DNA from 2 places in the Streptomyces sp. NPDC107581 genome. Region 1 is predicted to be linked to the other one. Evidence: riboswitches for the same ligand, from Rfam matches in the RefSeq annotation. Region 1 holds a riboswitch; the other holds the start of a gene.
What was found. Region 1 has a riboswitch for cyclic di-AMP ahead of ACZ7P3_RS27055 (transglycosylase family protein). Riboswitches for the same ligand answer to the same signal wherever they lie in the genome.
Positions count from the first base shown of each region.

Region 2: another riboswitch for cyclic di-AMP. It lies ahead of ACZ7P3_RS03925 (M23 family metallopeptidase); the one in region 1 lies ahead of ACZ7P3_RS27055 (transglycosylase family protein).

Region 1 covers NZ_JBVKBH010000011.1:105,097-119,814, forward strand. The annotation lists gene eno (phosphopyruvate hydratase) at 1-955, opposite strand, end outside; gene ACZ7P3_RS27055 (transglycosylase family protein) at 1,361-2,074, opposite strand; cyclic di-AMP (ydaO/yuaA leader) riboswitch at 2,079-2,248, opposite strand; gene ACZ7P3_RS27060 (transglycosylase family protein) at 2,431-3,501, opposite strand; gene ACZ7P3_RS27065 (cytochrome P450 family protein) at 3,691-4,959, opposite strand; gene ACZ7P3_RS27070 (nucleoside triphosphate pyrophosphohydrolase) at 4,956-5,987, opposite strand; gene ACZ7P3_RS27075 (SurA N-terminal domain-containing protein) at 6,230-6,877, opposite strand; gene ACZ7P3_RS27080 (hypothetical protein) at 7,015-7,638, opposite strand; gene ACZ7P3_RS27085 (glycoside hydrolase domain-containing protein) at 7,743-8,570, opposite strand; gene ACZ7P3_RS27090 (hypothetical protein) at 8,968-9,699, shown strand; gene ACZ7P3_RS27095 (hypothetical protein) at 9,936-11,051, opposite strand; gene ACZ7P3_RS27100 (DUF4304 domain-containing protein) at 11,142-11,582, opposite strand; gene ACZ7P3_RS27105 (LamG-like jellyroll fold domain-containing protein) at 12,160-14,718, opposite strand, start outside.
Region 2 covers NZ_JBVKBH010000001.1:836,183-850,900, reverse strand. The annotation lists gene ACZ7P3_RS03955 (asparagine synthase-related protein) at 1-1,884, opposite strand, end outside; gene ACZ7P3_RS03950 (MFS transporter) at 2,654-4,081, shown strand; gene lhgO (L-2-hydroxyglutarate oxidase) at 4,248-5,465, shown strand; gene trmB (tRNA (guanosine(46)-N7)-methyltransferase TrmB) at 5,902-6,762, shown strand; gene ACZ7P3_RS03935 (PrsW family intramembrane metalloprotease) at 6,791-8,098, shown strand; gene ACZ7P3_RS03930 (aldo/keto reductase) at 8,258-9,214, opposite strand; gene ACZ7P3_RS03925 (M23 family metallopeptidase) at 9,447-10,484, opposite strand; cyclic di-AMP (ydaO/yuaA leader) riboswitch at 10,494-10,660, opposite strand; gene ACZ7P3_RS03920 (PP2C family protein-serine/threonine phosphatase) at 10,895-12,091, opposite strand; tRNA gene ACZ7P3_RS03915 (tRNA-Met) at 12,315-12,388, opposite strand; gene ACZ7P3_RS03910 (dihydrofolate reductase family protein) at 12,521-13,654, opposite strand; gene ACZ7P3_RS03905 (MarR family winged helix-turn-helix transcriptional regulator) at 13,729-14,259, shown strand; gene ACZ7P3_RS03900 (GTP cyclohydrolase II) at 14,524-14,718, shown strand, end outside.

The DNA.
Region 1 (14,718 bases):
GGTTGGTGACGAACAGGTCGTCGCCGACCAGCTGGACCTTGTCGCCGAGCTTGTCGGTGATGACCTTCCAGCCGGCCCAGTCGTCCTCGAACAGCGGGTCCTCGATGGAGACCAGCGGGTAGGCCGCCACCAGCTCCTCGTAGTACTCCGTCATCTCGGCGGCGGAGCGCTCCTTGCCCTCGAAGAGGTACGTGCCGTCCTTGTAGAACTCGGAGGCGGCGACGTCGAGCGCCAGGGCGATCTGCTCGCCGGGGGCGTAACCGGCTTCCTTGATGGCCTCGAGGATGAGGTCGAGGGCCTCGCGGTTCGAGCCGAGGTTCGGGGCGAAGCCGCCCTCGTCGCCGAGGCCGGTGGACAGGCCGCGGCCCTTCAGCACCTTCTTGAGGGTGTGGTAGACCTCGGTGCCCCAGCGCAGGGCCTCGGAGAAGGACTCCGCGCCGATCGGGGCGATCATGAACTCCTGGATGTCCACGTTGGAGTCGGCGTGCGAGCCGCCGTTCAGGATGTTCATCATCGGCACCGGCAGCAGGTGCGCGTTGGGGCCGCCCAGGTAGCGGAAGAGCGGGAGGTCGCTGGCCTCGGAGGCGGCGTGGGCGACGGCGAGGGAGACGCCGAGGATGGCGTTGGCGCCGAGGGAACCCTTGTTGTCGGTGGCGTCCAGGTCGAACATGGCCTGGTCGATCAGGCGCTGCTCGGTGGCGTCGTAGCCGACCAGCTCGGGGCCGATCTGCTCGATGACGGCGAGGACGGCCTTCTCCACGCCCTTGCCCTGGTAGCGGTTCGGGTCACCGTCGCGCAGCTCGATGGCCTCGAAGGCACCGGTGGAGGCGCCGGACGGAACGGCGGCACGACCCGTGCTGCCGTCGTCGAGGCCGACCTCGACCTCGACCGTGGGGTTGCCTCGGGAGTCCAGGATTTCCCGGGCTACGACGACGTCGATGGACGGCACGAGCATCTCCTTCGTGGATGTGACGCTGGTTGTGCGGGCTGGTGTGCCTTGCGACTAGAGCCTAACCGTCCCGGGGGCGCCGACCGTCGACCGACCGCCCGTGGACAGGGAGACCGTACCCATTGTTTACGCACGGAACAAAGGGACGTCCGGATGAGGCCCGGCCGAAGACTGGGGAAACGGGGCGGGGACACGGAGCGGGGCGGCCGGGCAGGGCGGCCGGGCGGGGCGGCCGGGCGGGGCGGCCGGGCGGGGCGGCCGGGCGGGGGAACAAACAACCCCGCCCCGGCGCGTACGGGGGAACACGCGCCGGGGCGGGGAGCCCGTGGGGACGGGGGGATGACCCTCACGAGGCCTTCAGAGTGGGGGCCGGCCTTGTGAGGGCGCTGTGGTCCGGGTGGGAGCCAGGTGTCACTTCAGGTGCAGCTGCTGGCCCGGGTAGATGAGGTCGGCGTCCTCGACGATGTCCTTGTTCAGCTGGAACAGCTTGTTCCAGCCGCCCTTGACACCGTGCTTCTCGGCGATGGAGCTGAGGGTGTCACCCGTGGCGACCTTGTACTCGCCGTCGCCCTTCTTGACCTTCTTGCCGGCCGGGGTGGTGACGGTCTTGCTCGCGGCCGGGCGCTCGGCGGAGCGGGAGGCGGCCTGCGGGTCGGTGGAGCGGGTGGTGGTGCTCGGCGCGGTGGTCTTCGGCGCAGCGGTCTTCGACCCGGTGGTCTTGGACTCGGTGGTGGGGGCCGGACCGTTGTTGGGGGTGCTGGACAGGCCCGTGCCGCAGACCGGCCAGGCGCCCTTGCCCTGGGCGGCGAGGACCTTCTCGGCGACGGCGATCTGCTGCGCCTTGGTGGCCTGGTTGGCCTGCGCGGCGTACTGCGTACCGCCGTAGGCGGCCCAGGTGGAGGCGGAGAACTGCACGCCGCCGTAGTAGCCGTTGCCGGTGTTGATGGACCAGTTGCCGCCGGACTCGCACTGGGCGACCGCGTCCCACTCGGAGGTGGTGGCGGCGGAGGCGTTGCCGGCCGCCATCAGCGGGGCGGCGACAGCGGCACCGGTGACACCGGCCAGCGCGATGACGCGAGTGGCCTTGGACGGACGACGGTGCTTGCCCTTGCCGGAAAACAGCATGGATCGATCCCCTCACCGACGCCTGCGAGGTGAGCTGTCGGGTTCGGGCCGGTTGAGTTGCCCGGCCGCACCTCCTGGAGAGGCACGGCTTCACCCCAAGCCGGATCCAGCTTCAACTGCTGGGCCCGGCACTTACCTTGGGTCCCCCGCTCCTGCCTACGGCGCATGACGCGACGACTGTTCCCGGGCAACCGCTGGCAGGATTCGGCGTTGCGACTGCCGGGGCTCGTGGTGACGAGCGGCCTTGACCGTAGACATGCCCACGGCGGAATTTCAAAGACGATCAGGGCTTCTGAGACTCATCCCACACTTTCGCCAAAACGGACATTAGGCGTGAAGCGGGGCGTCAACTCCCGCTACTTTGCACCCTTTTCCGCAGTGACATCCAGGGCCTGACCGGGGGTGATGTCGTTCGGGTCGGTGCCGATGACCTTCTTGTTCCCGGCGTAGAGCGCGTGCCATCCGCCGTCGACACCAAGGGAGTCGGCGATGGAGACGAGGGTGTCGCCCTCGCGGACGGTGTAGGTGCCCGCATCACGGGAGGCGTGGCGGCCCGACGAGGTGGCATCCTGACCGTTTGTCATGTTTTCATCCGCACTGCCGCCACGGTGGCGTCCGCCACTGGTGAGGGCGCCGGTGTCCACCAGGCTCCAAGAGCCGCCGGTCTGCTGGGAATTGTCCGAATCCTCCGTAGCGGGATCCGTGGTGGCCGACCCGCTCCCCTGCGCGCCCCCGGAACCGGGCGAGGTGGATTTGTCGGACTTGGGGGTTTCAGCGGTGTTGCCCTTACTGTCCACCTTGTCCTCGTTCTTACCCTGACCCTTGCCGGAGTCCGTGTCCCCGCCCGAGGACGGCTTGGCGGTCGTCTCGGAGGAGGAGTCCGACGAGTCCGACGAAGGTGACGAAGACGATGAATCCGGCAGGTCGGACGAGTCGGAATCACCGGCGGAGCCGGACGAGTCCTTGGACCCGGAGGAGTCACCGGAGCCCGACGCGTCCTGGTCCGACGAGCCCGAGCCGCCGACACCCGTGTCGACGTCCACGGAGCCGGAGTTCGAGGTCAGACCGGAGAGCAGGGCGCAGGTGGCCCAGGGAGTGGTGCCCTGGTCGGCGAGGATCTTCTCGGCGACGGCGATCTGCTGCGAGCGGCTGGCCTGGTCGGCGCTGTAGGCGTACTGCGAGCCGCCGTACCTGTTCCAGTCGTCCTGGGAGATCTGCAGGCCGCCGTAGTACCCGTTGCCGGTGGCCGCGCTCCAGGAACCTCCGCTCTCGCACTCGGCCACCTTGTCCCACGTGGTGCCGTCGGCCGCGTTGGCGCTCGCGGCGCCGAGGAGCGGGATGGCGATGGCGGAGCCGGTCACTCCGGCCGCGACGAGGAGAGCCGGAGCCTGACGGGGGCGACGGTGACGACCGTTCCCGGAGAGCATGCGGAAGCCTTTCGTGCGACAACGGAGGGGCGCGGCGGATGAAGCTGGGCGCCGCGCTGATGGGTGAACGTATAGGCAGACGATCACTTGTCACAAGTTAATGCCGCACAGATCACGTGAAGATCACAGAATTGACGTCTGCCGTGCGCGCCCGGGCGGACGTGTTCCTGTGCGCCCGGGCGGACGCGCTCATGGCGCGGGCGTGAACTCCACGGGAAGCGTGCGCAGGCCGCGCATGATGAGTCCGCCGCGCCAGCGCAGCTCGGCCGGATCGGCCGCGAGCCGCAGGTCGGGCAGGCGGGTGAGCAGGGTGGCGAGAGCGGTCTGGCCCTCCAGCCGGGCGAGGGGGGCACCGAGGCAGTAGTGGATGCCGTGGCCGTAGCCGAGGTGCTGGTTGTCCCGGCGGGACAGGTCCAGCACGTCGGGGTCGGCGAACCGGCCGGGGTCGCGGTCCGCGGCGGCGAGGACGACGAGCACCGGGTCCCCGGCGGCGATGTCCTGCCCGCCGATGCTGAGCGGCCGGGTGGCGAACCGCCAGGTGGCCAGCTCCACGGGCCCGTCGTACCGCAGGAGTTCCTCGACACCGGTCTCCAGGAGGTCCCTCTCCCCGGCGGCCAGGGACGTCTGCAGCCGGCGCCGCTGCTCGGGGTGGGTGAGCAGGGCGTAGGTGCCGTTGCCGATGAGGTTGACGGTCGTCTCGAAGCCGGCGAAGAGAAGGATGAAGGCCATGGCGGCGGCCTCGTTCTCGGTGAGGTGCTCGCCGTGGTCCGAGGCGCGGATGAGGCCGGAGATCAGGTCTTCGCCCGGGGCGGGCTCCGCGGGCAGGGCCTCGCGCTTGCGGTGGATGAGGTCGCCGAGATAGCCCCGCATCTTCTTGACGGACCGCGCCACCCCGCCCCTCGGTCCTCCCCCGTGCCGGATCATCATGCCCGCCCAGTCCCGGAAGTCGTCCTGGTCCTCGCGCGGGACGCCGAGCATGTCGCAGATGGCGTAGATGGGCAGCGGGAAGGCGAACTCGTGGATCAGGTCGGCGGAGCCCGTGCCCGCGAACCCGTCGATGAGGTGGTCGGTCAGCTCCTGCACCCGGGACGCGAACTCGGCGACGCGGCGGGGCGTGAACGCCTTGCTGACCAGCCGGCGCAGCCGGGTGTGGTCCGGCGGGTCGATGTTGAGCAGGTGCGTCATCAGCTCGGCCTTGCGCTCACCGGGGATGCCGGTCTTCCCCTTGGCGTGCGCGGGCTCGTCGTGATGCGCGGGATTCTTGCTCAGCCGCTGGTCGGCGAGGGCCTGCTTGGCATCCGCGTACCGCGTGACCAGCCAGGCCTCGACCCCGCTGGGCAGCCGTGTCCGATGCACGGGGGCGTGCTCGCGGAGCCAGGCGTAGGCGGGGTAGGGGTCGGTGGCGAACTCCCAGGTGAAGAGGTCGGGAGCCGTCGGAAGGCGGGGCTGGTCGGTCACTCCTTGACGGTATCCGGCTTCTCGGTGAGGACCGCCTCGCTCTCCCCCTCCGCTCCGGGCGCTCCTTCGGTCGTCCTGATCGCATCCCGGTACGTCCGCGCCGCCGCCCGCAGCGCCGCTTCCGGGTCCGCTCCCTGTGCCTCGGCCCGGACGGCCAGCGCCAGCAGTTCGTAACCGACGCCCTCGCCCTGCGGCAGGGGCACGTCCAGCCCGGCCGTGCGGGCGCGGGAGGCGAGCTTGGCGGCCAGGGCGAGGCTGGGCTGGCCGAGGGGGACGCCCTCGGTGACCGAAGTGCGCTGCTTCTCCTCGGCCTTGGTGCGCAGCCAGTGCTCCTTGACGTCCTCCGGTGTCTCGGCCTTCTCGTCGCCGAAGACATGCGGATGACGGTGGATGAGCTTGGCGACGATGCCGCCCGCCACGTCGTCGACGGAGAACGGCGCGTCCGGGTCCTCCTCGGCGATGCGGGAGTGGAAGACGACCTGGAGCAGCACGTCGCCCAGCTCCTCGCGCAGCTCCTCGCGGTCGCCGGCCTCGATCGCCTCGACCAGTTCGTAGGCCTCCTCGATGCCGTACTTCGCCAGCCCCTGGTGGGTCTGGCGGGACGACCAGGGGCATTCGGCACGGATGCGGTCCATGACCTGGACGAGGTCGAGGAGGCGGGCGCCGGGCAGGTCGTAGGAGGCGGGGAGCAGCTCCAGCTCGGGCATGGCGACGCGGCCGCTGCCGGCCAGGCGTGCCAGGCCGTCGGTGAGGGCGGGCTCTCCCTCCCCGGTGGCCACGACCACCACCGTCCGCCCGCCGGCGCAGGCGTCGACCAGCTCCTGGGCGGTGGGGGACGCCTGCGCCACCGGTATCCCGGCCTCGCGCAGATACGGCAGCTGCGGATGCGCGCCGTCCGCGCACAGCACGGCGTCGGCGGTGCGCAGCGCCTGCCAGGCGGGCCAGGACAGCAGTCCGGGCGCGACGCGGTGGCTGGTGGTGAGCAGGACGATGCGGCCGGGGGCGGCTTCGGGGCTGGTTTCGTTCACGATCCGAACGTAACGCACGGCGCGACGGCAGGGGCTCGGTCGTCCACAGGGCCGAGCAGGTCCTGTGATCGTATGACCGGAAGCCCTGTCCGCTGCCGTTCCGGCCCCTGGCTTCCGGCCCCTGCCTTCCGGCTTCCGGCCCCTGCCTTCCGGCCCCTGGCTTCCGGCCCCTGGCTTCCGGCCCCTGGCCTGGCCCCTGGCTTCCGGCCCGTGGCTTCCGGCCCCTGGCCCCGTCCTGGGGCCTACGCCGACTGCTGCTGCGTCCCCGTCGTGACGTCCCGCACCCACGGCGTCTTCGCGTCCACACGGCTGCTCTTCTGCACGTCCCAGGAGCCGTAGCGCGGGTTGAGGTCGATGTGAAGTTCCCCGGAGGCCTGGGAGAGGGCCTTCCAGAAGGCGGGCTGGGTGGTGTCGGTGCCGAGCTTCGCGGCGAGCTTCTGGGCCTCGACCTGGAGGCGGAGGTTGTCGTCCAGGCGTGCGGGCGCGACACCGTACTTCTGCAGCCAGGCCGTCTCCAGCCCCTTGGCACCGCCGGCCTGCTGCTCCAGGCCGGTGCGCATCTGCACGACCTCCTTGCGGGTGACCGAGATGCCCTCGTCCTGCGCGGCGCGGTGCAGCACCCGGTCGAGAACCATGTTGTGCAGGGTGTCGCGGGTGAGGCCGGCGGTGGAGGAGAGGACCTGCTGGTACTGGGTCTCGTCGGGCACCGCGGCCCGCTGTGCCTTGCGTACCTCGTTGACCCTGCTCTCCAGCTGGGCGACGGTGATCCGCTGCCCTCCGACGACGGCCGCGGCGCCCGCGTGCGCCTGGCCTCCGCAGGCGGTGAGGAGGGGTGCCGCGGCGGCGATCGCGGCGGAGAGGACGAGCGCGGTGCGACGGCGGCGGTGCAAGGAAACCTCCTGAGGAGATTGTGCGACGGAGCACAAAGTCTTGCGGTGATCGATGGTAGGCAGCGGCCAAGCTCTGGCCAACCCATTCGACCAACGATTCCTCGGGTGTTCCGGTACTGCCCCGCCCCCCGGACCGCTCAGCGCCGGCCGTGCACCGCCCGTTCGACGGCCGCCGCCACGTCCGCGCGCAGCCCGTCGCCGGCGCGGACCGTGGTCACGTTCCCGCCCGCGCCGCCACCGCCGACCAGCACGAAGCCGACCTTGCCGTAGCGCGGCGCCGCCTGGACGGCCGCCGTCACCTCGGGCCGGCCGACGGCCAGGACGACGTCGCAGGAGCGCTGCAGCATCCCGTTGAGGAACGGCCGCGCGTTGCCGGCGTTCTGCTCGCCGGTCACCTGGTCGTAGCTGACCCTGGCGTGGGTCGTGCGGGAGGCGTCCTGCATGCCCTGCCACACGTCGGCGGCCGGGGTGCCGTTGACGCCGTCCTTGCCGGTGAGCAGGCAGGCGTCGGTCTCGGTGTAGTGCCGGGCGCGGGTGTCGGGGATCGGCGGCCGGTCGTCGTGCCGGAAGAGCAGGGCGCCGGTCACCACGAGGGCGCCGACGACGGCGACCGCGCCCGCCGCGAGGGCGATGCCGCGCCCGCGCAGGGTACGCAGCCATGCGTCGGCACCGCGGCCGAACACCGCGAGCCGGCCGCCCGCCGATGCCTGCGCCTGCTTCGCCGGGCGCCCCTGCGCCACCTGCCGTACTTGCTTGGCCACGTCCTACCTGCTCTCCTGCCTTGCTCCGGCGCCGGCCGCCGGATCCTGCCCGCCCCCGGGTCTCAGTGGCGGCCGGACCTGTGCGGCCGTGCCGTCTGCGTCGGTCAGCCGGTGATGGCGACGGGCGCGTCCCACGCGTCGCGGTCGACGGTGAGGGTGACGCCGCCGTACGACTCCTTGCTGTTCACCATGTACTGGTGGGCCCGGCTGTGGTTGGTGAACTGGGTCGAGCCCCAGGGCCAGTCCGACGTGGTGGTGTTCTTCTGGTCCCACAGGGCGTACCAGAGGTTGCCCGGCAGGTCGGTCTTGTTGCTCGCGGTGGCGATGGCCTTGGCGCTGGAGCTGGTGAAGCCGTAGAAACCGGCCCGGTACGTCTTGGCGTGCAGCTGCTTGTCGAAGGAGCGGACGTAGGTGAGCACGGCGTCGTTGCACGACTTGTTCGTGGTGTCGTACGGCTCCATGTCGAGGTAGATCGCGCTGCCGGCCTTCATGCCGAGCGCGGCGGCCTTGGCCACGGCGTCGTTGGCGTCGCTGGTGCCGAGGGAGGAGGCGGTGGAGGCGGTGAGCTTCTCCGGGTTGGAGCTGGTCTGGCACGGCGGCTGGGCGCCGACGTAGAGCGGTATGAGCTTCCAGCCGAGGGAGCTGACCGACTTCACCCAGGAGGCGGTGAGGTTGGGCTGGCCGCAGCCGCGGTTCTTGCCGCCGACGTAGACGGCCGCGGCGCCGTAGAACCCGGTGTGCCAGGCCTTCATGGCGGACAGCGAGGGGGCGGTGCAGGTGTCGAAGGCACGGCCGGTGAACGTCTTCTGGGCCGGCCAGGTGGTGGCGGCCATCGAGGTCTGCGCGGCGATTCCGCCGCCCGCGACGACGGCGGCCCCGGCCACGGCCCACGTGACGTACCTGCGCTTCTTCGACTGCCGGTGCTCGGCCATCCCCACCCCTTGCTCTGTGCGCGTGTGCGCGCGTGCGTGCGGAGCGGCGTACGACGGCGGTCGGGCGACGTACGTCCGCTGGAAAAAAGTTGCTGGCCCCCTGATACGGCGTGTGCGGGCGTCTGCCGACGCGTTCCCCGGTGCCGTAATCGGTTCGCAAAGTAACCGATGCGGTTTCAGCGAACGGAAAAAGGAACCCCATGGAGACCACACGCTTCTCTCAAGCAACGGCAAAAACATCCGCGTCATGGGTGACAGGGGCGGGCACCCCTCACCGTCCCACCCGCCTTGACCTGCTGTTGATCATGCCCTTACCTGTGCATGAACTGTGCGTCCGCTGCGCGTCATAGGGTCCGCTGGCCACCCCCTCGGCCCCTGCCTCATCAGAAGGACTCACATGCACATCCCGTCCCGCCCCGCCCGTGCCGCCCGTCTCCTCGCCGTGGCCGCGCTCCCGCTGGCCCTGGCGGCCTGCGGCACCTCCGGGTCCGCGTCGGCCAAGGCAACGGCGACCTCCTCTCCCGCCAAGGACCCGAACGCCGGTCTGCTCACCGGCACCCAGCTGAAGAAGGCGCTCGCCCCGGCGTCGTTCTTCGCCTCCGGCTTCGCCGTCGACCCGAGCGGGGCCCGGGACACCGGCGGCACGTACACGCCCCCGTCGGCGGCGCCCGCCGCCAAGCCGGACTGCACGAAGCTGAGCGGCACCGGCTGGATCGAGATCACCGGGATCTCCGGGGTGTCCTTCGCGCAGAACGACTACGTCAGCAAGAACACCTCCGAGGACATCGGGCAGGAGATCGACGCCTACCGGGGGAAGACCGCGGCGGACGTCCTCAAGGCCGTGCAGAAGACGGCCACGGCGTGCACCGGCTTCACCGACTCCGACACCCACTCGAAGGTGAAGGTGAGCGGTGCGGCGACCCCGGCGCTGGGCGACGCGGCCTACACGGTCACCCTGACCGACTCTGCCTGGGAGAACGGCGCGACGCTCGTCGCCGCCCAGGTCGGCACGAACGTCGTCAGCGTGATGTCGACGGACGGCCACGACAACGGGGCGGCGACGGCGAAGAAGCTGACGGAGCGGATCGTGACGTCCCTGAAGACGGCGTCCGCCCAGAAGAAGTCCTGACAGAGGTCTGCGCGCACCTCCGGTGACCTGCTCTAGCCCCCTGCACCGCCTGGGGGGGCAGAGATTGTTCCCGTCGGAGGTGATGCCTCCGCCTCACCTCGTCCAGGGTCGGCCCGAGGGACACGTCCGACGGCAGCGCCCGGTACAGGCCCGGAAGGTCCGCCAGGGGGACCATTGATCGCTGGTGCGAGGGAAGCCGCACCTCGACGGTCACTGTGCCGGGCATGCGGTCTCCTTCAGCGCGCGGCACGTGACGGCGGTGCCGGGCGGCCGGCCTTCTCCCATTCCGCGAAGGTGTTGGTGCGGGCGTGGATGAACGCCTTGGCGGGGTCCGCGGAGTAGTGCCACGGAACGCTGCCGATGTGGCCGCCGATCGCGTGGAACTGCTCGACGGCCTCCGCGTACCGCTCCGTGCGGAACAGGGCGTTGGCCAGCAGATGCCGGACCAGGGGCAACCGGTGGTGGGCCGGCGGCACCTGGGCGACGGCGTCCAGCGTGGCATCGACGGCCGGGCCCGTGGACGGCTGCCGGTAGACCGCACGGTCGCCCTCCTGGTGCTCGTGCTCGAAGAGCGCGTACAGCCGCAGTACCGGCAGCAGACTTCCGCGCGGCGCCGAGGCGGCGGCCTGCTCGGCGAAGGCGAACATCAGCTCGTCGGAACCCCGCCACTTGGCGCACCAGTACTGCAGGGCGGCCGTGTGGGCGCCGAAGTGGTACGGGTCGCGCGCCACGATCTCGGCCCACAGGGCACGGAATTCGTCGTGCGACCAGCCCAGGCCCAGGGCGATGGAGATCTGCGCCACCCACGGGCCGGGGTCCTCGGGTGCCATGCGCGCTGCCTCCTGACAGGCGGACAGCGCCTGGGCCAGCAACCGGTGGAAGCCCTCGAACTGCTCGGCGGTGGTGTGCTTCGCCCGCTTCGCACCCCGCGCCTCGCCGGCGAGCACGACCAGGGCATCGGCATGGACCAGGGCGGCAGCGGGGTCGTGCGCGTACTCGGCGCGCCAGGCCCGGAGCCAGGAGTCGTCCTGCGCGGCCGTGTGGGCCAGGATGCCGAGCCTGTACCACCTGAGGTCCCCGTCCTGGCCGGCTCCCGCCAGGTACTGGGCCGCCTGCCGCCAGTCACCCGCGGCTGCGGCGGCCGCGACGGCGTCGGCCTCCGGGTCGGGACCCGCCGAGCGGGCGTCGAGGCGGTCGCCCGGGACGAGTCCGTACGCGGCGGGATCGATGACGATCGGCTTCTTCGCCGCTGCGGCGGCACGCTTGGCGCGTGCCTTTCGGGCGTTCACGGGGATGGAGACTGCGGCGTAGCCGAGCAGGACGGTGCCGGCTGTGGCGACAAAAGGGTTCACTGGGAGCTTTCACATTGAGAAGGAGCCAAGGGCCTGGTCATCGGGGACTTGCGGGCCGTGGCGGGACGCTCGCCCGCCACGGGAAGAGGATCATCGACCCAGCTGCCCCTGTTCCCGCAGCGCGGGTACCGCGTAATCCACGCACGCCGACACGACCTTGCGGGAAAGCTCACCCGGATCCGTGTCGGCCGTGACGGTCCACCAGAAATCCTGCCCGCCGGGCATCAGTTCCCCGATCCTCTTCCACCAGGCCCACTTTCCGTAGACCTTGTTCGGACTGGGGCGGTCGGGGAACTTCGCACCTGCGTCCAGCAGTTCCTGCCATTGCCCCTTGGGCACGGCGGCAGCGTTGACGGTAAAGCGCAGTTGGGTCGCAGTCACCCCTGACGACTTTTGAATCCCGAGCAGCAGCCACGTCTTGCAGTCCGGCAGCTCGAACACTGGCCCGGAACCGATGAACCCGATCTTTCGCAGCTCAGGGGACAAACCCGTACGGATCGCGACCGAAAGTACTCCCTGTGCCGTCGTCACGCGTCACCGCTTCCCGTCGTCACAAGCGGGCCGCCTCGGCATGAACGGGAGGCGCCTTGAAGGTGGAGAGGTGGAATCTAGGGGAGCCTAAATTCACTCCGAATAACGCCGTACTCCGCAGGCGTCACCAAGCAGGTGTAATGGCGACCGGGGAGAGTCGATGCATCAATCCCTAGTTCTTGCGCAAGTTCGACCGCCCCCGTCCTTTTCGTCTTGGACGGATCATCGACGGCTTGATAGTGGGCCACCGCCCCACGCACCTCCACCACGACATACTCCACCCGCCGACCCTCCCTGACCACCGCGGAGACGCCATGCTCCTGATGAGAGTGCTGGGCATCCAGCGGCCGGCCACAGAGTTCGCACCTTGCTTCTTCTGGCGAGACAGTCATGCCATGGATGATACTGCCGCAGACCGACACAAGGGAGCCCGCCGGCAAATCGATGGTATATCGATTTCGAGAAAGCGAGGCCCCTGCCGAATGCTCTCGACTCTGGGCCGAAACCACATCCAACAGGAGCCTCATTTTCTATGGAGGTCCACCGATTCGCAGCAGTCCTCTGCAGAATTCGGCCATCAGTCGTCCGACGACCACATATTCATTCCGCCCTTTTCATTTGGCCAATGATATTCGAACGTGGCGCCCGTATCCTCGGCAGATGCTCTCATCTGCCCTTGACAGTTCCCACATGGCGGCTTGGTGCCTGTAATTTTCACCCATCCGCCTTCAGGCACAGGACTGGCCGCGAAGAAGGGATCATCCACGATGACGTGATCACCGATCATCGGAGCGCCGCCGGCTGCTCTGGCTGCCCGGTTTTCGGTGTGGACCGCCTGACGCGCCCTTCCGACACCCAGGCTGGCTTCCTCCGGAGTCGTGGCTCCACTGCGAAGGGAATACGAGTCGATCATATGCCCGTCCGCGTCGTGAACCGTCACCTTCGCAAAATGCGTGCTCTTTGTGATCGGACCACAGACATCCGGGAGATTGGCATTGTGGACCAGGAGCAGGACGCCGTCGGCCGCCACGTAGTACGTGTGGAGGCTGCCGATGGTGAGGTCGTACGTCGTGGTGTTCGCGCGATACAGACGCACACCGGTGACCTCGGTCGTTCCGGACGGCGTCTGGAGGACGTCGCCGGGCTTCAGGTCCTTCGCCTCGACGAAGGCCGACCGGGTCTCGTCGTAGAAGGGGTGGTGGAAGGTCGTCGTCAGGTGCGCGTCCGCGTGTGCGGAGGGTGCGGACGGTGCGGGCGCCGCCGTGCCGACCGCGGCCACCGGCGCCGTCGCCGGCTGGTGGGTGACGCCGTGACCGTGGCCGCCCGACAGGGCGCCCAGCACCGCCGCCGAAGCCGCCAGGCCGAAGGCCGCCTTGCGGGCCGCCTTCCTGGCCACGGCCTTCACGCCGGACTTGACCGACTTGCCGCCCGCGGACGTGCCCGCAGCCTTGTCCGCGGAGGTGCCCGCGGACTTGACCCTCAGGTCCACGAAGTCGTGGTCCGTGTGCGTCACGATCACGTCGGTGACCTTGTGCGCCTCCGTACCGGCGGCCCCGGGCACCGAGTTGGCGATGGTGTCACCGACCCGGATCCGGTCGATCGCCCTGGTCGTACCGTCGGCCATCAGCACCTGGGTCGACCCCGTGAAGCTGTGCGGGATCCGGCAGCTCGGCCCGGATTCCTCAGCAGCACCGCCCGCGTCGTCCGAGTGCGACTGGGCCCGTGTCCCCGCCGCCTCCGACTCCGCCGCCGAGGCCGCGCCGTCCGTGGCATCCGCCGCCGCCGACTCCCCGGCGTCCGTGACTCCCTTGCCGAAGAGGCCGCCGACGACCTTCATCGCCTTCGGTGCCGCCTTGGCCAGCAGGGAGCCGCCGACCTTGCCGAGGAGGCCGCCGGCCGCGCCGGCCACCGCGCCCTCGACCGCCGACTCGCCGAACGCACCCGCGCTGCAGTCGCCGCCGCCGTTCTCGGCGCACTTGAAGCCCTGCTCGACCAGCGAGCCCGCCGCGCCCGCGGCTGCCGCGCAGCCGATGGAGCCGACGCCGCCCGTGATCGCCTCGCAGCCCGCGAACACCGCCGTGGAGACCACGAACGAGGTGATCGCCGCCGCATGGTGCTTGACGAACTTCGCCGCCGACTTCGCCGCCGTGACCGTGGCGTGGTACGCGGTCCTGGCCGCATGGGCCACCGCGTGCGCGGCCTTCTTCACGGCGTGCGCGACCTTGTGCGCCGCCTTCTTCACCGCGTGCACCACGCGGTGCACCGCGCGCGAGACCTTGTGGTACGCGGAGTGGACCGCATGGACCACCCGGTGATAGATGCGTCTGACGTGTCTGGCCGCGTAGTGGTACACGCGCCGGACCACGCGCACGGTGGCGTGGTAGACGTCCCGCACCTGGTGCACGATCTTGTGCGCCGCGTGCTTGACGGCGTGGACCACCTTGCGGGCCACGTGCTTGACCGCGTGGTAGACCTTGTGCACCACGTGCTTGACGGCGTGGCTCACATGGTGCGCGACCTTCTTGGCGCCGCACACCACGTCGTACCAGGAGCAGTTGCCCGAGTCGTCGGTGCCCGCCAGCGGGTTGTCGTCGACGTAGGCGAACGGGTTCGCCGCCACCGAGTTGGGCACCGCGTCCAGCGAGATGCTGTCCTTGTTCAGGAAGACACCGCTGTTCGGGTCGTACCAGCGGGAGGCCGTGCCCACGTTGCCCGTGCCCGGCTCCGTCCAGCCGGACTGGAAGCCCAGGTGGCCGGCGACGGTGTCGGTCGGCGAGACCACCTTGCCCAGCGGGTCGTAGGAGACCGAGCCCGCCAGCGAGGTCGCCCCCGCGGTGAAGGTGCCCACCACGTCGTTGTGCTGGTCGGTCAGGGCGAGCACCCCGCTGCCGCCGCCCGGCTTGATGCCGACGACACCGCCCGAGGGGTCGTAGGTGTAGCTGTTGTCCTCGTCCGAGGCGATGGTGTTGTCGGCGCCGGAGTAGGCGAACGTGCGGGTGGTGTCCGCCTGTGTGTCCCGGTCGGAGATGTTCCGGCCGAGCGCGTCCAGCGTGTACGACTGCTCACCGGCCGCGATCTGGCCGCCGAAGGCGTCCGTCCGGTACGCGACCGTGCCGCCGGACGCTGACGACTCCTG
Region 2 (14,718 bases), on a different contig from region 1:
GCGGACCACGCGGGCCTCGACGAGGCCGGCGTCGGCCAGCAGAGGTGTGGCGAAGAGGTCCACCAGGGAGTCGGCGGCCGCACGCAGGCCCGCGCGCGTGGCGGCGGCGGAGGAGGCGTGGGAGGGTGCGCCCCAGCCGGGCGGGAGGTCGGTGACGCCGGCGCCCTCCAGGACCGTGCGCAGGACGGCGGAGCGGGCGCCGGGCTGGACCCGCAGGGCTTCGGGGAGGGCGCGGCAGGCGCGGACGACCTGGTTGTCGAGGAAGGGCGCGTGCAGGCGCTGGGAGCGGACCTCCGCGGCCTGTTCCAGGACGCGCAGATCGGCGGCGGACCGGGCGAGGACCGCGCGGGCGCGGAACTCACCGGGGCGCTGTCCGGATCTCCCTGCCGAGCGGTCTGCCTCGCCCTGGAGCAGAACCGATACTTCAGCCAGCGCCTCCCCGGTCAGCCAGCGCGCCGCCGGCCCGGGTCTCGCCCAGGTGAGCCCGGCGAGGGAGGCGCCGGCCGCCCCGTCGGGGTCGTCGAAGCGGCGCCGCATCAGCCGCTCCGCGAGCAGCTCCAGGCCCGACCGGTAGGGGGTGCGCGCCAGGCGCCGCGCCGCGCCGTACACACGCGCGGGAACCATCACGGAGCCGTCGGCCCGCGCGAGGGCCGCGACCGGCCGGACCAGGTGGCGCCGCTTGCGGTCCATGAGGAGGTCCGCGAGGCGGGCGGGATGGGCGTCGAGGACCTGGCGGGCACCGTGGCCGGTGAAGTGGTCGGCGCTGCCGGCGGCGAGCCGGGCACGATGGCGGGCCGCCGTGACCAGTGAGGGGCCAGGCTCGTCGGTGAGGGGGCCGTCGAGGTCGGCGTAGGGCAGGGTCTCCTCGCCGCCGGTCACCACCACGTGGTGCAGGCGCGGGTTGGCCGCGAGGGTTCCGGCACGCTCCACCTCGGCCTCGCGGCCGCTGACGGCCAGGTCGTTGAAGGTGACGGCGAGCAGCCGCTCGCCCGCGCCGGTGCCGTGGCCGAGCAGCGTGCCCGGCCGACCGGGCAGCCCGGCGGCCAGCAGCGCCAGCGTGCCGGAGGCCGGTCCGCCGGACAGGTCGGCGCCGATTCCCGGGACCGGCATCCCGCGCGCGGCACGGCGCTCGGCGGGGCCCATGCCGGGTACCGGCCCGGGGTCGAGGTCGGGCACGTGCCGGGGCGCCGCCAGGCGCGCGCGTACCGCCTCGACCAGGGCGTCCCGTACGGCGTCCACCGCGCGGTCGGGGTCGGCCGGGGGCGCGGCCACGGCCAGGGAGGCGACCGGCTCGTATCCGGCGATCTCACGTGCACCGGCGCGCAGGACGAGTGCGTGTCCCGGCGGAATGCGCCGCACGCCGTCGTACGGGGTGGTGTCGCGCAGCGCCGCCGGTACCTCCGGGGCGGCGAGCAGGGCCGCGAGATGGCCGAAGTCCAGGTTGGCCTCGACGAGGTCCGCCAGCGGCAGCGCGGCCGTGGCATAGGCCGTGCCACCGGCCCAGGGGGTGTGGAACACCGGGCGGGCGCCCGCGAGATCGCCGCAGACGGTGACGCGGCGGCCCACCTGGACGACGGCCGTGTAGCTGCCGGGCCAGGCCGTCAGATGGCGCAGTGCGCCCCCGCGCGCGGTGAACAGGCCGCGCCGCAGCTCCTCGTCGGAGGCGCCGCAGGTGCCGAGGACGGCGATCCGGGTCTGCGCGTCGGCGTTCACCACACGCACCTCGTCCGGGCGCCAGTCACCCACGGCCCACAGGGGATCGGGATCGCCCCACAGGAGCTGGGAGCCGACGGGGTGCAGGGCCTCGCCGTCGTATCCGGTGGCACCCGCGGAGCCGATCGCGGCGCCCGCGGCGGTGCTGCTCCAACCCACCAACCACCGCATCGACGCCTCCACAGGCTGTGGACAACCAGTGCACGGTACGAACCGGATCCCCATGCTGCCATGAAGAACGCGCCGTGGAGGGACGGTGACGCGGCCTTCGGTCGAGGGAAAGCCGCGGGGAAGCCGCCGGAACGGCGGGGGAAGCCGGCGCCGGAGGCCCTGGCGAACCCCCGTACGGTGAACGGCGGGTGAGGGCGGGCGGGAGCCGGGAGGGCCGGGACCGTAACGACGGGTGCGACGCGAATGCGCCCCCGATACGCTCCCCAAGAACGCCCTTCGCGCCCTCAAGTCCCTTGGTAGCAGCGGAAATCATCCATGAAGGGCGGGGTCGATTTTCGGCCAAATCCGTGACGGCCGCGCAAAAATGAGCACGCTCCGTACAGGCCTTCGGTGCGCACAGCAGTGCGAACACGCGCACAGTCCGGGAGGCGGGCATCGCCTCCCGGACCGGTCCGCCACCCGCGGGGATGAAGGTGGCGGTGTCCCCCAGCCCGCTGGATCCAGTACAGCGGGCCGACCCACGCAAGAGCCATGGAACCGCTCCCCCGGTGGCCGGAGAAGAGCGCACGGACGGGCGCACGGCCACACGGGCGGGGGCACGCCGCGACAGCGTGTGCACGGTGCGTACAGGGCCGTACTCCCGTACGGACCACAATCCCGCCATCCGGAACAATGCCCCTTAACGCTTGGGATGCGGCGAACTACGCTGGGTTTACGAATGCCGCACGGTTATGCCAGCGCGGCAGCCGTCTGTGTCGAGGGGTGACGCATGTCCAGGGAGCAACGCGGGCCGAACGACAAACTCGGCACCGTTCTCGCCCTCGCGGGAATCAGCAACGCAGGACTCGCGCGACGCGTCAACGATCTTGGCGCACAACGCGGGTTGACTCTTCGCTACGACAAGACCTCGGTGGCGCGCTGGGTGTCGAAGGGGATGGTGCCGCAGGGTGCGGCGCCGCACCTCATCGCGGCCGCCATCGGCCAGAAGCTCGGCCGCCCGGTACCGCTCCACGAGATCGGCCTGGCGGATGCGGATCCCGCCCCGGAGGTGGGCCTCGCCTTCCCCAGAGACGTAGGACAGGCGGTGAAATCGGCCACCGAGCTGTACCGGCTCGACCTCGCCGGACGCCGGGCCGGCTCCGGCGGCATCTGGCAGTCGCTCGCCGGGTCGTTCGCAGTGAGCGCATACGCAACGCCCGCCTCACGTTGGCTGATAACCCCCGCCGACAGCTCGGTCGCGCGGGAGGCGAACTCTGCCGAGGGCTCCGGCGCACCGATCAAAGTCGGCCACAGCGATGTGCAGAAGCTGCGGGAGGCCGCCGAGGACGCCAGGCGCTGGGACTCCAAATACGGAGGCGGCGACTGGCGTTCGTCCATGGTGCCGGAGTGTCTGCGGGTGGAGGCGGCGCCGCTGCTGCTCGGCTCGTACTCCGACGAAGTGGGCCGCGCCCTGTTCGGGGCCGCGGCGGAACTCACCCGGCTGGCCGGCTGGATGGCCTTCGACACCGGCCAGCAGGAGGCCGCGCAGCGGTACTACATCCAGGCACTGCGGCTCGCGCGCGCGGCCGCGGACGTCCCCCTCGGGGGATACGTGCTGGCCTCCATGTCGCTGCAGGCGACCTACCGGGGCTTCGGCGACGAGGGGGTGGATCTCGCGCAGGCCGCCCTGGAGCGCAACCGGGGGCTGGCGACCTCACGCACCATGAGCTTCTTCCGGCTGATCGAGGCGCGGGCGCACGCGCGCGCGGGAGACGCGCAGGCCGCCGGCGCGGCACTGAAGGCGGCCGAGGGCTGGCTCGAGCGGTCCAGGGAAGGTGACAACGATCCTACTTGGCTTGGTTTTTATGGATACGACCGGTTTGCCGCCGATGCGGCGGAGTGCTACCGCGATCTGAAGGCGCCGCGGCAGGTGCGGCGGTTCACCGAGCAGGCACTGTCCAAGCCGACCGAGGAATTCGTGCGCTCGCACGGGCTGCGGCTGGTGGTCTCCGCCGTCGCCGAGCTGGAGTCCGGGAACCTCGATGCGGCCTGTGAGCAAGGGGTGCGGGCCGTGGAAGTGGCCGGGCGGATCTCCTCGGCCCGGACCACGGAGTACGTGAAGGACCTTCTGCACCGGCTGGAGCCTTATGGGGATGAGCCTCGGGTGGTGGAACTGCGGGAGCGGGCCCGGCCTCTTTTGATGATGGCCCCGGCGTAGGCGCAGCGCCGCGGGCCGGCTTCCGATGTGTCCGCCCGGCCGCCGTGCTCTCGGGCCGCGGGCCGTTCTGCGGCTGCCCGCGCAGGTCCCCGCGGCCCCGGGGCGCGCCGTGCCTTCCGGTGTTTGAAGGCTGTGTCAGTGGCGCAGTGCACTATCGAGTCGGGAGGTGGTGCAGGTGCGGGTGGGTGCGTACGACTGTGATGTGCTCGTGGTCGGGGGCGGAATCGTCGGGCTGTCCACGGCGTATGCGATCACGCGGGGCGCGCCGGGTACGCGGGTGACCGTGCTGGAGAAGGAACCGGGCCCGGCCCGGCACCAGACGGGGCGCAACAGCGGGGTCATCCACAGCGGGATCTACTACCGGCCGGGCTCGCTCAAGGCGCGCTACGCGGTGCGGGGCGCCGCCGAGATGGTGAAGTTCTGCGCCGAGTACGGCATCGCGCACGCCGTCACCGGAAAGCTGATCGTCGCCACCGGGCGCGAGGAGCTGCCCCGGCTGCACGCCCTCGTGCAGCGCGGGCGGGAGAACGGGATCCCCGTCCGGGAGCTGGGCGCCGCACAGATCGGCGACTACGAACCGGAGGTGCGCGGACTGGCGGCCATACACGTCGGGACGACGGGTGTGTGCGACTTCGTGGGTGTCGCACGGCAGCTGGCGCGGGCCTCGGGGGCGGAGATCCGGTACGGCGCGCGGGTCGTACGGGTGGACCGGCGGCCGGAGCGGGGCGTGGCCGTGCTGACCGCGGGCGGGGACGTCGTGCGCGGGCGGGTGCTGGTGAACTGCGCCGGGCTGTACTGCGACGAGGTGGCGCGGCTGACCGGGGACGAGCCCGGGGTGCGGATCGTGCCGTTCCGCGGGGAGTACTACGAGCTGGCACGGCCCGAGCTGGTGCGGGGACTGGTGTATCCGGTGCCGGATCCGGCGTTCCCGTTCCTCGGGGTGCATCTGACCCGGGGCATCGACGGAGGGGTGCACATCGGACCCAACGCGGTGCCGGCGCTGGCCCGGGAGGGGTACGGGTGGGGGGTCGTACGGCCCCGGGAGCTGGCCGGGACGGTGGCCTGGCCGGGGTCGTGGGTGATCGCCAGGCGGCACTGGCGGTACGGGGCGGGGGAGCTGCGGCGGTCGGTGTCGAAGGGGGCTTTCCTCGGAGCCGTGCGGAGGCTGCTGCCCGCGGTGGAGGAGGGGGATCTGGTGCGGGCCCCTGCCGGGGTGCGGGCGCAGGCGGTGTTGCGGGACGGGACGCTGGTGGACGACTTCCTGATCCGGGAGGGGGCCCGGGCCGTCCATGTGCTGAACGCGCCGTCTCCTGCGGCCACCGCGTCCCTGCCGATCGGGCGGGAGGTCGGGCGGCGGGCGCTGGAGATGCTCGGGTCGGTGTGACGCCGATGTGACGCCGGCGTGAGGTCGCCCTGTGCTCCGGGCACCGCCCCAGTGGGCTCCGCCCCCTGGCCCCCCGGCCCTTGCCCACCCACCACCCGACTCTGTGGGCAGGAAAGTCACCTGCCCGCCCGTCCCGGAGGGCAGGAAGATCACCGGGCCGCCCGTCCCGGTGAGCAGGAAGGTCACCGGTCCACCCGACACTGTGGGCAGGAAAGTCACCGGGGCACCCGACACTGTGGGCAGGAAGATCACCGGGGCACCCGACACTGTGGGCAGGAAGATCACCGGCCCGCCGGACGCGGTGAGCAGGAAGACCACCGGTCCACCCGGCCCGCGCGGGCCGAAAGGGCGGGTGCCCGCCCGGCTCCCTGGGCCGGAAGATCGCCGGCTTGCCCGGCTCGGCAGGGCGAGAGGGCGCCGTAAAATCGGTGTCACTGTGTCTGACTCCCTGAATGCCTCCAGAGCCCTGCCGTCCGCCACCGGCGAGTCGGCGTCCGTGCATGTCCCCGGTGAGTCCGTTCGGCACACCCGGGGCAAAGGGGAGCCGCGGTTCCCGGACGGGCCCAAGGCCGATCCCGCCGGGTCGCACTTCGAACGGCGGATCCGGAGTTTTCAGCCGCGCCGGAGCCGGGTGACGGCCGGGCAGGCCGATGCGCTGCAGCGGCTGTGGCCCACGTGGGGGCTGGACATCGACGGGCAGGACGTCATCGATCTCGAAGAGATGTTCGGGAACGGCAATCCCGTCGTGCTCGAGATCGGCTTCGGGATGGGCGAGGCCACCGCGCAGATGGCCGCCGGGGACCCGGACACCAACCTCCTCGCCGTCGACGTGCACACGCCGGGGCAAGGGAATCTGCTCAATCTCGCCCACCAGAACGGGCTGTCCAACATCCGGGTGGGCAACGGGGACGCCATCATCCTGCTCAGGGAGATGCTCCGGCCCGACTCGCTCGACGGCCTGCGCGTGTACTTCCCGGACCCCTGGCCCAAGAAGCGGCACCACAAGCGGCGGCTGATCCAGCCCGAGTTCCTGTCACTGGCCGCGACCCGGCTGAAGCCGGGGGCGATCGTGCACTGCGCGACGGACTGGGAGCCGTATGCCGAGCAGATGCTGGAGGTGCTCACCGCGCACCCGGACTTCGAGAACACCCAGGCCGACGGCGGTTTCGCGCCGCGTCCCGAGTTCCGGCCGCTGACCCGTTTCGAGGGACAGGGACTGGACAAGGGACATGTGGTGAACGATCTGCTCTTTCGCCGCGTACCGCATCAGGACCACAGGACCAGTAGCGAGCAGTAGCGACCAGTAGCGACCAGAGGTCGATGCCTTGGCCACCAGCCCTCCGTACCCGACCTTTTCCCCCGGCCCCGGCCCCGGACGCGGAGCGCATCCGCACTGGTGGCAGCGCCGGTGGGTGCGTTACGGAGCACTGATCACGCTGCTGGCGCTGTCGGGTCTGGTGATCCTCGCGCTGGTGCGCCGGCAGACCGGCACGGAGGGTTTCCTGGTCGGGCTCGGACTGGCCGTCCTGCCCGTGCCATGGCTGATAGCCGCCTTCCGTTGGCTGGACCGGGTCGAGCCGGGCCCCTGGCGCAACCTGGTCTTCGCGTTCGCCTGGGGTGCCTGCGCGGCGGCGCTGATCGCCATCGTGGCCAACAGCTTCGCGACGAAGTGGATCGCCACGGCGACCGCCGACCCCGCCGGTGCCGACACGCTCGGCGCGACCGTGATAGCGCCGGTCGTGGAGGAGTCCGCCAAGGCCGCGGCGGTGCTGCTCGTCTTCCTGTTCCGCCGGCGGGACTTCACCGGGATCGTCGACGGTGTCGTGATAGCCGGGATCACCGCGACCGGGTTCGCCTTCACCGAGAACATCCTCTATCTGGGCACGGCCTTCGGGACCGATCAGCTCAGCGGTGACCGCGGCATCGCCTCCGTCACCGCCGCCACCTTCTTCGTGCGCATCGTGATGTCGCCGTTCGCGCACCCCCTGTTCACCGTGCTCACCGGCATCGGCTTCGGCCTGTCCGCGCTCTCGGCGGAGAGGCAGCACACCCGCCGCGTGCTGATCCCGCTCGGCGGGCTGCTGCTCGCGATGGGCACGCACGCGTTCTGGAACGGTTCCTCGAGCTTCGGCGAGTACGGCTTCTTCGCCGTCTACGGCGGCTTCATGGTGCCCGCGTTCGGGCTGCTGACCTGGCTGGCGGTCTGGACCCGGCAACGCGAGCTGCGGACCGTGCGGGAGGAGCTGCCCGCGTATGTGTACGCCGGGTGGCTGGGGCCGGCCGAGCCGTTCGTGCTCGGGTCGATGCGGGCGCGGCGGATGGCCCGGAACCATGCGCGCCGGCACTTCGGGGGGCGGCCCGCGGCGCGGACGGTGGCGCAGTACGAGGCGTACGCCACCTCGCTGGCGTTCCTGCGGCAGCGGGCGCGGCGCGGGCGGGCCGGAGCCGACTTCGCCGTACGGGAACGGGAACTGCTCGGCGAGCTGTGGAGGCGCCGGGAGGTGGCCCGGCCGGCGCTCGATCACGCGGCACGGGCCACCGCGCCGGCCCAGCCGCCGTACGGGGCACCGGCGGCCTACTGGTACGGCTGTCCGGCGGCGCCCCATCCCGCGTACAACCCGTATCGGTCGTAACCGGATCGGCTACGGACAGCCAGCACGGCACCGCCGGAACGCTCCGCGGTGGCCGATCGCCGTTGCGGCTGGACCAGCGGGCTGGACCAGCGGCTGCCGCAAGCGACCGGGGGCGGTGAGGAGCGGGGCGGGCCCGCACCCGTGCTGAGGGGGCTGCGGTCAGGCCGATGCCTCGGTCAGCCTCTTCTCTTCTTCCTCGGTCAGCCGCAGCTCGGCCACGCCCAGCAGGGCCGGAAGCTGTTCCGGTGTCCGTGCCGAGGCGATCGGTGCCGCCACCGTGGGCCGGGCGGCCAGCCAGGCGAGGGCGACCGTGGCCACGGGGGCCCCGTGGGCGGCGGCGATCTCGTCCAGCACCGCGAGGACCCGCCGGCCTCGTTCGGATCCGAGGTGCCTGGCGGCCGAGCCGGCGCGGGCGCTGTCGACCGTCGCACCGGGGCGGTACTTGCCGGTGAGGAAGCCGGAGGCGAGGGCGTAGTAGGGGACGGCCGCGAGGCCCTCTCGGGCGGCGAGGTCCTGGAGCGGGCCCTCGTAGGTCTCGCGGGAGACCAGGTTGTAGTGCGGCTGGAGGGCGACGTACCGGGCCAGGCCCTCGCGCTCGGAGAAGTCCAGGGAGGCCTGGAGCCGCTCGGGGGTGATGTTGGAGGCGGCGATGTGCCGGACCTTGCCCGCCTTCACCAGCTCGTCGAGGGCTCCGATGATCTCCTCGACCGGGACCTCGGGCTTGTCGTAGTGGGTGTAGTAGAGGTCGATGTGGTCGGTGCCCAGGCGGCGCAGGGAGGCGTCGGCGGCGGCCTTGATGTTCGCCGCGGACAGGCCCCGGTACTCCGGGTGCTGGCTGACCTTGGTGGCGACGACGACGTCGGAGCGGTTGCCGCGGGCCTTGATCCACTTGCCGATGATCGTCTCGGACTCGCCGCCCTTGTTGCCCTCGGCCCACGCCGAGTAGGTGTCGGCGGTGTCGATGAAGTTGCCGCCGGCGGCGGTGTAGGCGTCGAGGACGGCGAAGGAGGCCTCCTCGTCCGCGGTCCAGCCGAAGACGTTGCCGCCGAGGGCCAGCGGGAAGACCTGGAGGTCGGAGGAGCCCAGTGGGCGCAGAGAGGCATGGGAGCGGGTCATGCCCCGATCAACGATCACGTCCGCCCCGCACATTCCTCGACTGCCGCGAACGATGTATGAGCGGTCACTGCGGACGACGTGTGAGCGATCGCTGCGGACGACGTGTGAGCGATCGCTGCGAACGGCGTGTGAGCGGTCGCTGCGGACGACGTGTGGGCGCGCGACCGGCAGCCTTGACGTCAGGGCTGCCGGGGACCGGATGAGGGGACGGTGGGGCGCGGGGCGCCGTCGGTCAGGGGGTGAGGCCCTTGCCGTGCAGCCACGCCATCGGGTCGATGCCGGTGGGCTGGCCGCCCGGGTGGACCTCCAGGTGGACGTGCGGGCCGGTGACGTTGCCGGTGGCGCCGACGCGGCCGATCACATCGCCGGTGCCGACCTTCTGGCCGACCTTGACGTTGATCGAGGACTGGTGGCAGAACCACAGCTCGGTGCCGTCGTCCAGGGTGAGGATGGTGCGGTAGCCGTAGGCGCCGGCCCAGCCCGCCTCGGTGATGGTGCCGCCGTGGATGGCCTTGATGAGGGTGCCCGTGGGTGCGGCGAAGTCCAGGCCGGTGTGGTAGCCGGAGGACCACATCGAGCCGGGCTGGCCGAAGGTGCCGGTGATCGTGTACGAGACGACCGGCAGGGTGTACTGCTTGGCCAGCTCGGCCAGGCGCTCCTCCTCGGCCTTCTTCTTGGCGTCGGCCTGCGCCTTCTCCTTGGCGTCGGCGGCCTTGGCGGCGGCTGCCTTCTCCGCCTTGGCGGCCGCGTCGGCGGTCTGCTTCTCGGCGGCGGCGAGGACGGCCGCGGTGGCCTTGCTGTCGGCCTTGCTCTGCTGCTGCTCGGCCTGCGCCATGATCCGGTTGCGCAGGGCCTCGCCCGCGTTGCCGTCCTCGTCGCTGTCGGCGGAGGCCGTGCCGACGTGGCTGAGCGAGGCCGTGGTGGCCTTGTGTGCGTCGGAGGCGGAGGAGTCGTCGAACAGCGAGCCGACGGAGGGCAGGTCGGGCATGGAGAGGGACACCGGCGGCTTGCCGGTGTGGGCGCTGGCCATGCCGCCCGCGCCGACGGCGGCTATGACGCCGACGCCGAGCACGGTGGAGCTGCGGGCGAGTCCGCCGCCGCGCTGCTTGGCGACGCGGTGCCGGCCGCGTACGGGGCGGATGGAGTCCTCGGTGGGATTCCACTCCTCCCAGGGGCCCTCTTCGGTGCGGTGGTCGCCGTAGCCGAAGGACTCGGTCTCGCGCTGAGCCGGGACGAACGGGGCTTCTGGGGCAGGCCGGTTGGACGCCACGCGGGCGTACTCCTTTCCTTCCTCCGCCTACCGGGTTAGCTGACGGGTTCGGAGCAGGAAGGTCTCCTACGCGCGTATACCGGTCGTGGACTCAAGCAGTTCACGACGGCATCCGCGTGATTCACCCCAAGGTGGTGGTTCCCCGGTTCCCTTGCAGGATTCGGCGCGTGCGCACGGAGCCGTCTCGGGTGACGGCTGGGACGACCGCGCTGCGTTATCGAACGTTAATAGACCCACCTGTGAGATTCCAAGCCGTTCGGCTTGATCATTAACGTTCTTCGACCAGGACGTACGGGCTACGACCGGTGGAAAACGGACTAGTTGACCGATGTTCAGGAGTGACAGACGTTTTGATGGTGACTCAGATGTTATGCGGAGGGCTTCCGTCCGCTCACCGTCGGTGACTGCGCTCAGGGCCTTCGTACGGCCAGCAGCGCCATGTCGTCCGTCATCCCGCCCCCGGAGTGCCGGCGCACCTCCACGGCCAGCCGCCCCAGCAGGGCACCCGGGTCGAGGCAGCGGCGCCCGGCGAGCCGCCGGGCGGGATCGTAGAAGCGGCCGTGGGCGTCGCGGGCCTCGGACAGACCGTCGGTGTGGAGCAGCAGGACGGCGCCCTCCGGGAAGCCGTACTCGATCGCACGGTCGGGCCACCGGCCCAGGTCGCTCATGCCGAGCGGCAGCGCGGGCTCATACCCGTCCAGGACGCGCAGGGTGCCGTCGTCGTGCAGCAGGAGCGGCGGCGGATGGCCGCGGTTGACGATCCGTACGACCCCTTCGCCGTGCGGGAGTTCGGCGAGGACGGCGGTCGTGAAGCCCTCGAAGGCGTCGAGCCCCTCCCGCCGCGTGCCCTCACGGGCCAGGGCCCGCTCCAGCCGCTCGGCCACCGCCTCCAGCGTGGCCTCCTGCTCGGCGGCCTCCCGGAACGCCCCGATCACCACGGCGACGGCGGCGACCGCCCCGATGCCCTTGCCGCGCACGTCCCCGACGACCAGCCGTACGCCGTAGGGGCTGTCCTGCACCGCGTACAGGTCGCCGCCGATGAAGGCGTCCTGCTGGGCGGCCTCGTAGCGGGCCGCGATGTCGAAGCCGGCGATGCGGGCGGCAGGTTCGGGCAGCACGGCCCGCTGGGCGGCCTCGGCGATCTCCCGGGCGGAGGCCAGCCGCTGGTCGCCCAGGCGCACGACCTGGTTGATGGCGGCGGCCAGCACGGCGACCGTGGCCACCGTGAACACCTCGGTGAAGGTGCTCGCGTCCGGGTGCAGGCCGTACCGGGCGTGTACGGCGACGGTGGCGGCCAGGGCGGCGAGGCCCGTGAGCACCGTGGTGCGCAGCGAGGACAGCGGCGCGGCGATCAGCGGGGCGGCGGTGAAGAAGGGGACTGCGGTGAAGGCGCGCGGGGTGAGGAAGTCGTACAGGATCCCGCCGCCGATCAGCAGTGCGGGCAGGGCGCGGGCCAGGGTGCGCGGGGTCGGGCGGCGGCCGCGGCGCCGTGCCGGCGGGCGGGGCGCGGGACGTCCGCCCGGACCGGGGTCCGGGACGGGGTCTCCGGGGAGCCTGCCGCCTGCCCTGGCATACGGGCTCTCCTCCTCCACCTCACCAGGGCGCACTGCTCGTCTCCCGTGTTCTTGACGTACGCCCAGCGTGGCGGGAGGAAAAACGGCGGGCGACTGCTGTGGACCGAGCGGATGACCGACTGTGATGTACACCACTTGGTAATCCGGGAAGGCCGCGCTGCGGGAACGGCCGGGGGAAACACGGGGCCACACCGGAAAGCTCGGGAAAACACTCAGGGCCGGAATCCATTGCTGGATTCCGGCCCTGAGCCTTCAGTAGCGGGGACAGGATTTGAACCTGCGACCTCTGGGTTATGAGCCCAGCGAGCTACCGAGCTGCTCCACCCCGCGTCGTTGTGTCTCTACTGTACTCCATGTTCAGGGTGCCGAGCACACGGGTTGATCCGCGGCGCCGCCCAGGGCAGCACATACGCCTTCGGCGCCCCGGCCCGTTCGCCGCGCCCAGGACGGCATCCGCCGCGCTCAGGACAGCAAATGCGCGTTCGGCGCCTTGGCCCGTCCCTCCTGCTCCGGCAGCAGTACGACCTCCACGCCCGCACTCGTCAGCACCCCGGTCCCGTCGGCCGCCGTCACGAACGTGTCCGGCTCCCGCCAGGCCGTGACCACCCGGCGCACCCCCGCCCGCAGGATCAGCTCGGCGCAGGGTGCGGGGCGGGAGGCGCGGCGGGAGCAGGGTTCGAGGCTGCTGTAGACCGTGGCGCCGGCCAGGCGCGGGTCCGCGGGGTCGAGCTTGGCGAGGGCCGCCTCCTCCGCGTGGACCACGGGGTCGCCGCCCTCGCGCGAGTGGCCGCGCGCCAGCTCGGTGCCGTCGGCGGCGACCACCACCGCGCCGACGCTGAAGGCCGTCCCGGAGGGCGGGCACAGGGCGGCCAGGTCGCAGGCGGTGCGCAGCCAGTGGCGGTCGGCGGCGACGGGCAGGGGGCCGGTGCCGGGGGCGGTGGGCTCGTAGTGCATGAGGACGACGTCCTCGATGCGGCGGGTCCCGGTGAGCCGGAGCCGGCCGCCCTGGTACGCCCCCGGGCCGAACAGGCGCGGTGCCGCCGGGTCGCCGACGAACAGCGGGGCGAGGACCAGCTGGAGTTCGTCGGCGAGGCCCTGGTGGAGCAGCTGGGTGTGGACGGTTCCGCCGCCCTCGACCATCAGGCGCCGCACGCCGCGCACGTCGTGCAGGTGCTCCAGCAGCGCGCGCCAGTCGAGGGCGGGGCCGAGGGAGACCACCTCGGCGGTCCGGCCGAGGGCGCGGGAGGCCCGCTCGGCGCCCCGGTCGGTCGTGTACACGAGCTTCTCGCCGCCCGTGTGCCAGAAGTTCGCGGCCGGGTCGAGGTCGCCGGTGGCGGTGACGGTGACCTTCAGCGGGTACGCGGCCCTGCCGTCGGCCACCCGGGCCGCGCGGCGCTCGGGGGAGTTCACCAGCAGGCGCGGGTTGTCGGCGCGGATGGTGCCGGCGCCGATCAGGATGGCGTCGACCGAGGCCCGCACCTCGTCGACCCGGTCGAAGTCGGCCGGGCTGGACAGCAGGAGCCGTTCGGGACCGGTGTCGTCCAGGTAGCCGTCGAGGGAGACGGCGGCGGACAGCAGGACGTACGGGTACGGCATCGGCGCGGTCTCCCTGGCGAAGGCGGAGGACTGTCGGTCTTGGTTCAAGTTTGAAACAAACTTACACTGGCGGCATGACGACCCGCTGGCTCACCCCCGAGGAGCAGCGCGCCTGGCGCGCCTACATCGCCGCCTCCCAGCTCCTGGAGGACGCGATCGACCGGCAGCTCCAGCAGGAGGCCGGCATGCCCCACCTGTTCTACTCCGTGCTGGCCAACCTCTCCGAGGCGCCCGACCGGCGGCTGCGCATGACCGACCTCGCCGAGAAGCTGAAGATCACCCGCAGCAGGCTGACGTACGCGGTGACCAGGCTGGAGAGGGACGGGATGGTCCGGCGCGAGAACTGCCCCTGGGACAAGCGCAGCAGCCTCGCGGTGCTGACCGACGCGGGGACGGCCGTGCTGGAGCGCACGGCACCCGGGCACGTGGAGACGGTCCGCGCGACCCTCTTCGACCGGCTCACGCCGGAGCAGGTGCGGCAGCTGGAGGAGATCTGCACGGGGATCACCCACGGGCTGCAGGGGGACGGCGCCGAGGCCGGGGCGGGCGACGTCCCCTGGCGACGCCGTTCGTCCTGTTCGTCGTCCCGGCCCGAGAACCCCTGAGGCACAGCCCCGGGCCGGCACAGCCTCTGTGGCGCAGCCCCGGGTCCACAGCCTCTGCGGCACAGTCCCGGGCCGAGAACCCCTGAGGCGCGGTCCCGGCCGGGCCGACAGCCTCTGCGGCACAGTCCCTACGGAGAGCTCCCGAGGCGCACGGGGTCACACGGGGTCACACGGGAAACCCGTTGCTTTAACTTTTAAGCATGGGGTAGGGTCGCTCGCGATCCACTGTTTCAAATCTGAAGCAACCGTCCCGGAGGGACCCGCATGCCCGACACCCCCGCCGCCACGCAGCGCGCCCGCGTCCGGGTACCGCTGCGCTTCGCCGACGGCTACCGCGTCGACGCCGAACTCGTCACCTTCCACGGCCTCGCCGACGGCCAGGAGCACATCGCCGTCGTCCTCGGCGACCCCGGCCCCACACCCCTGGTGCGCCTGCACTCCGAGTGCCTGACCGGGGAC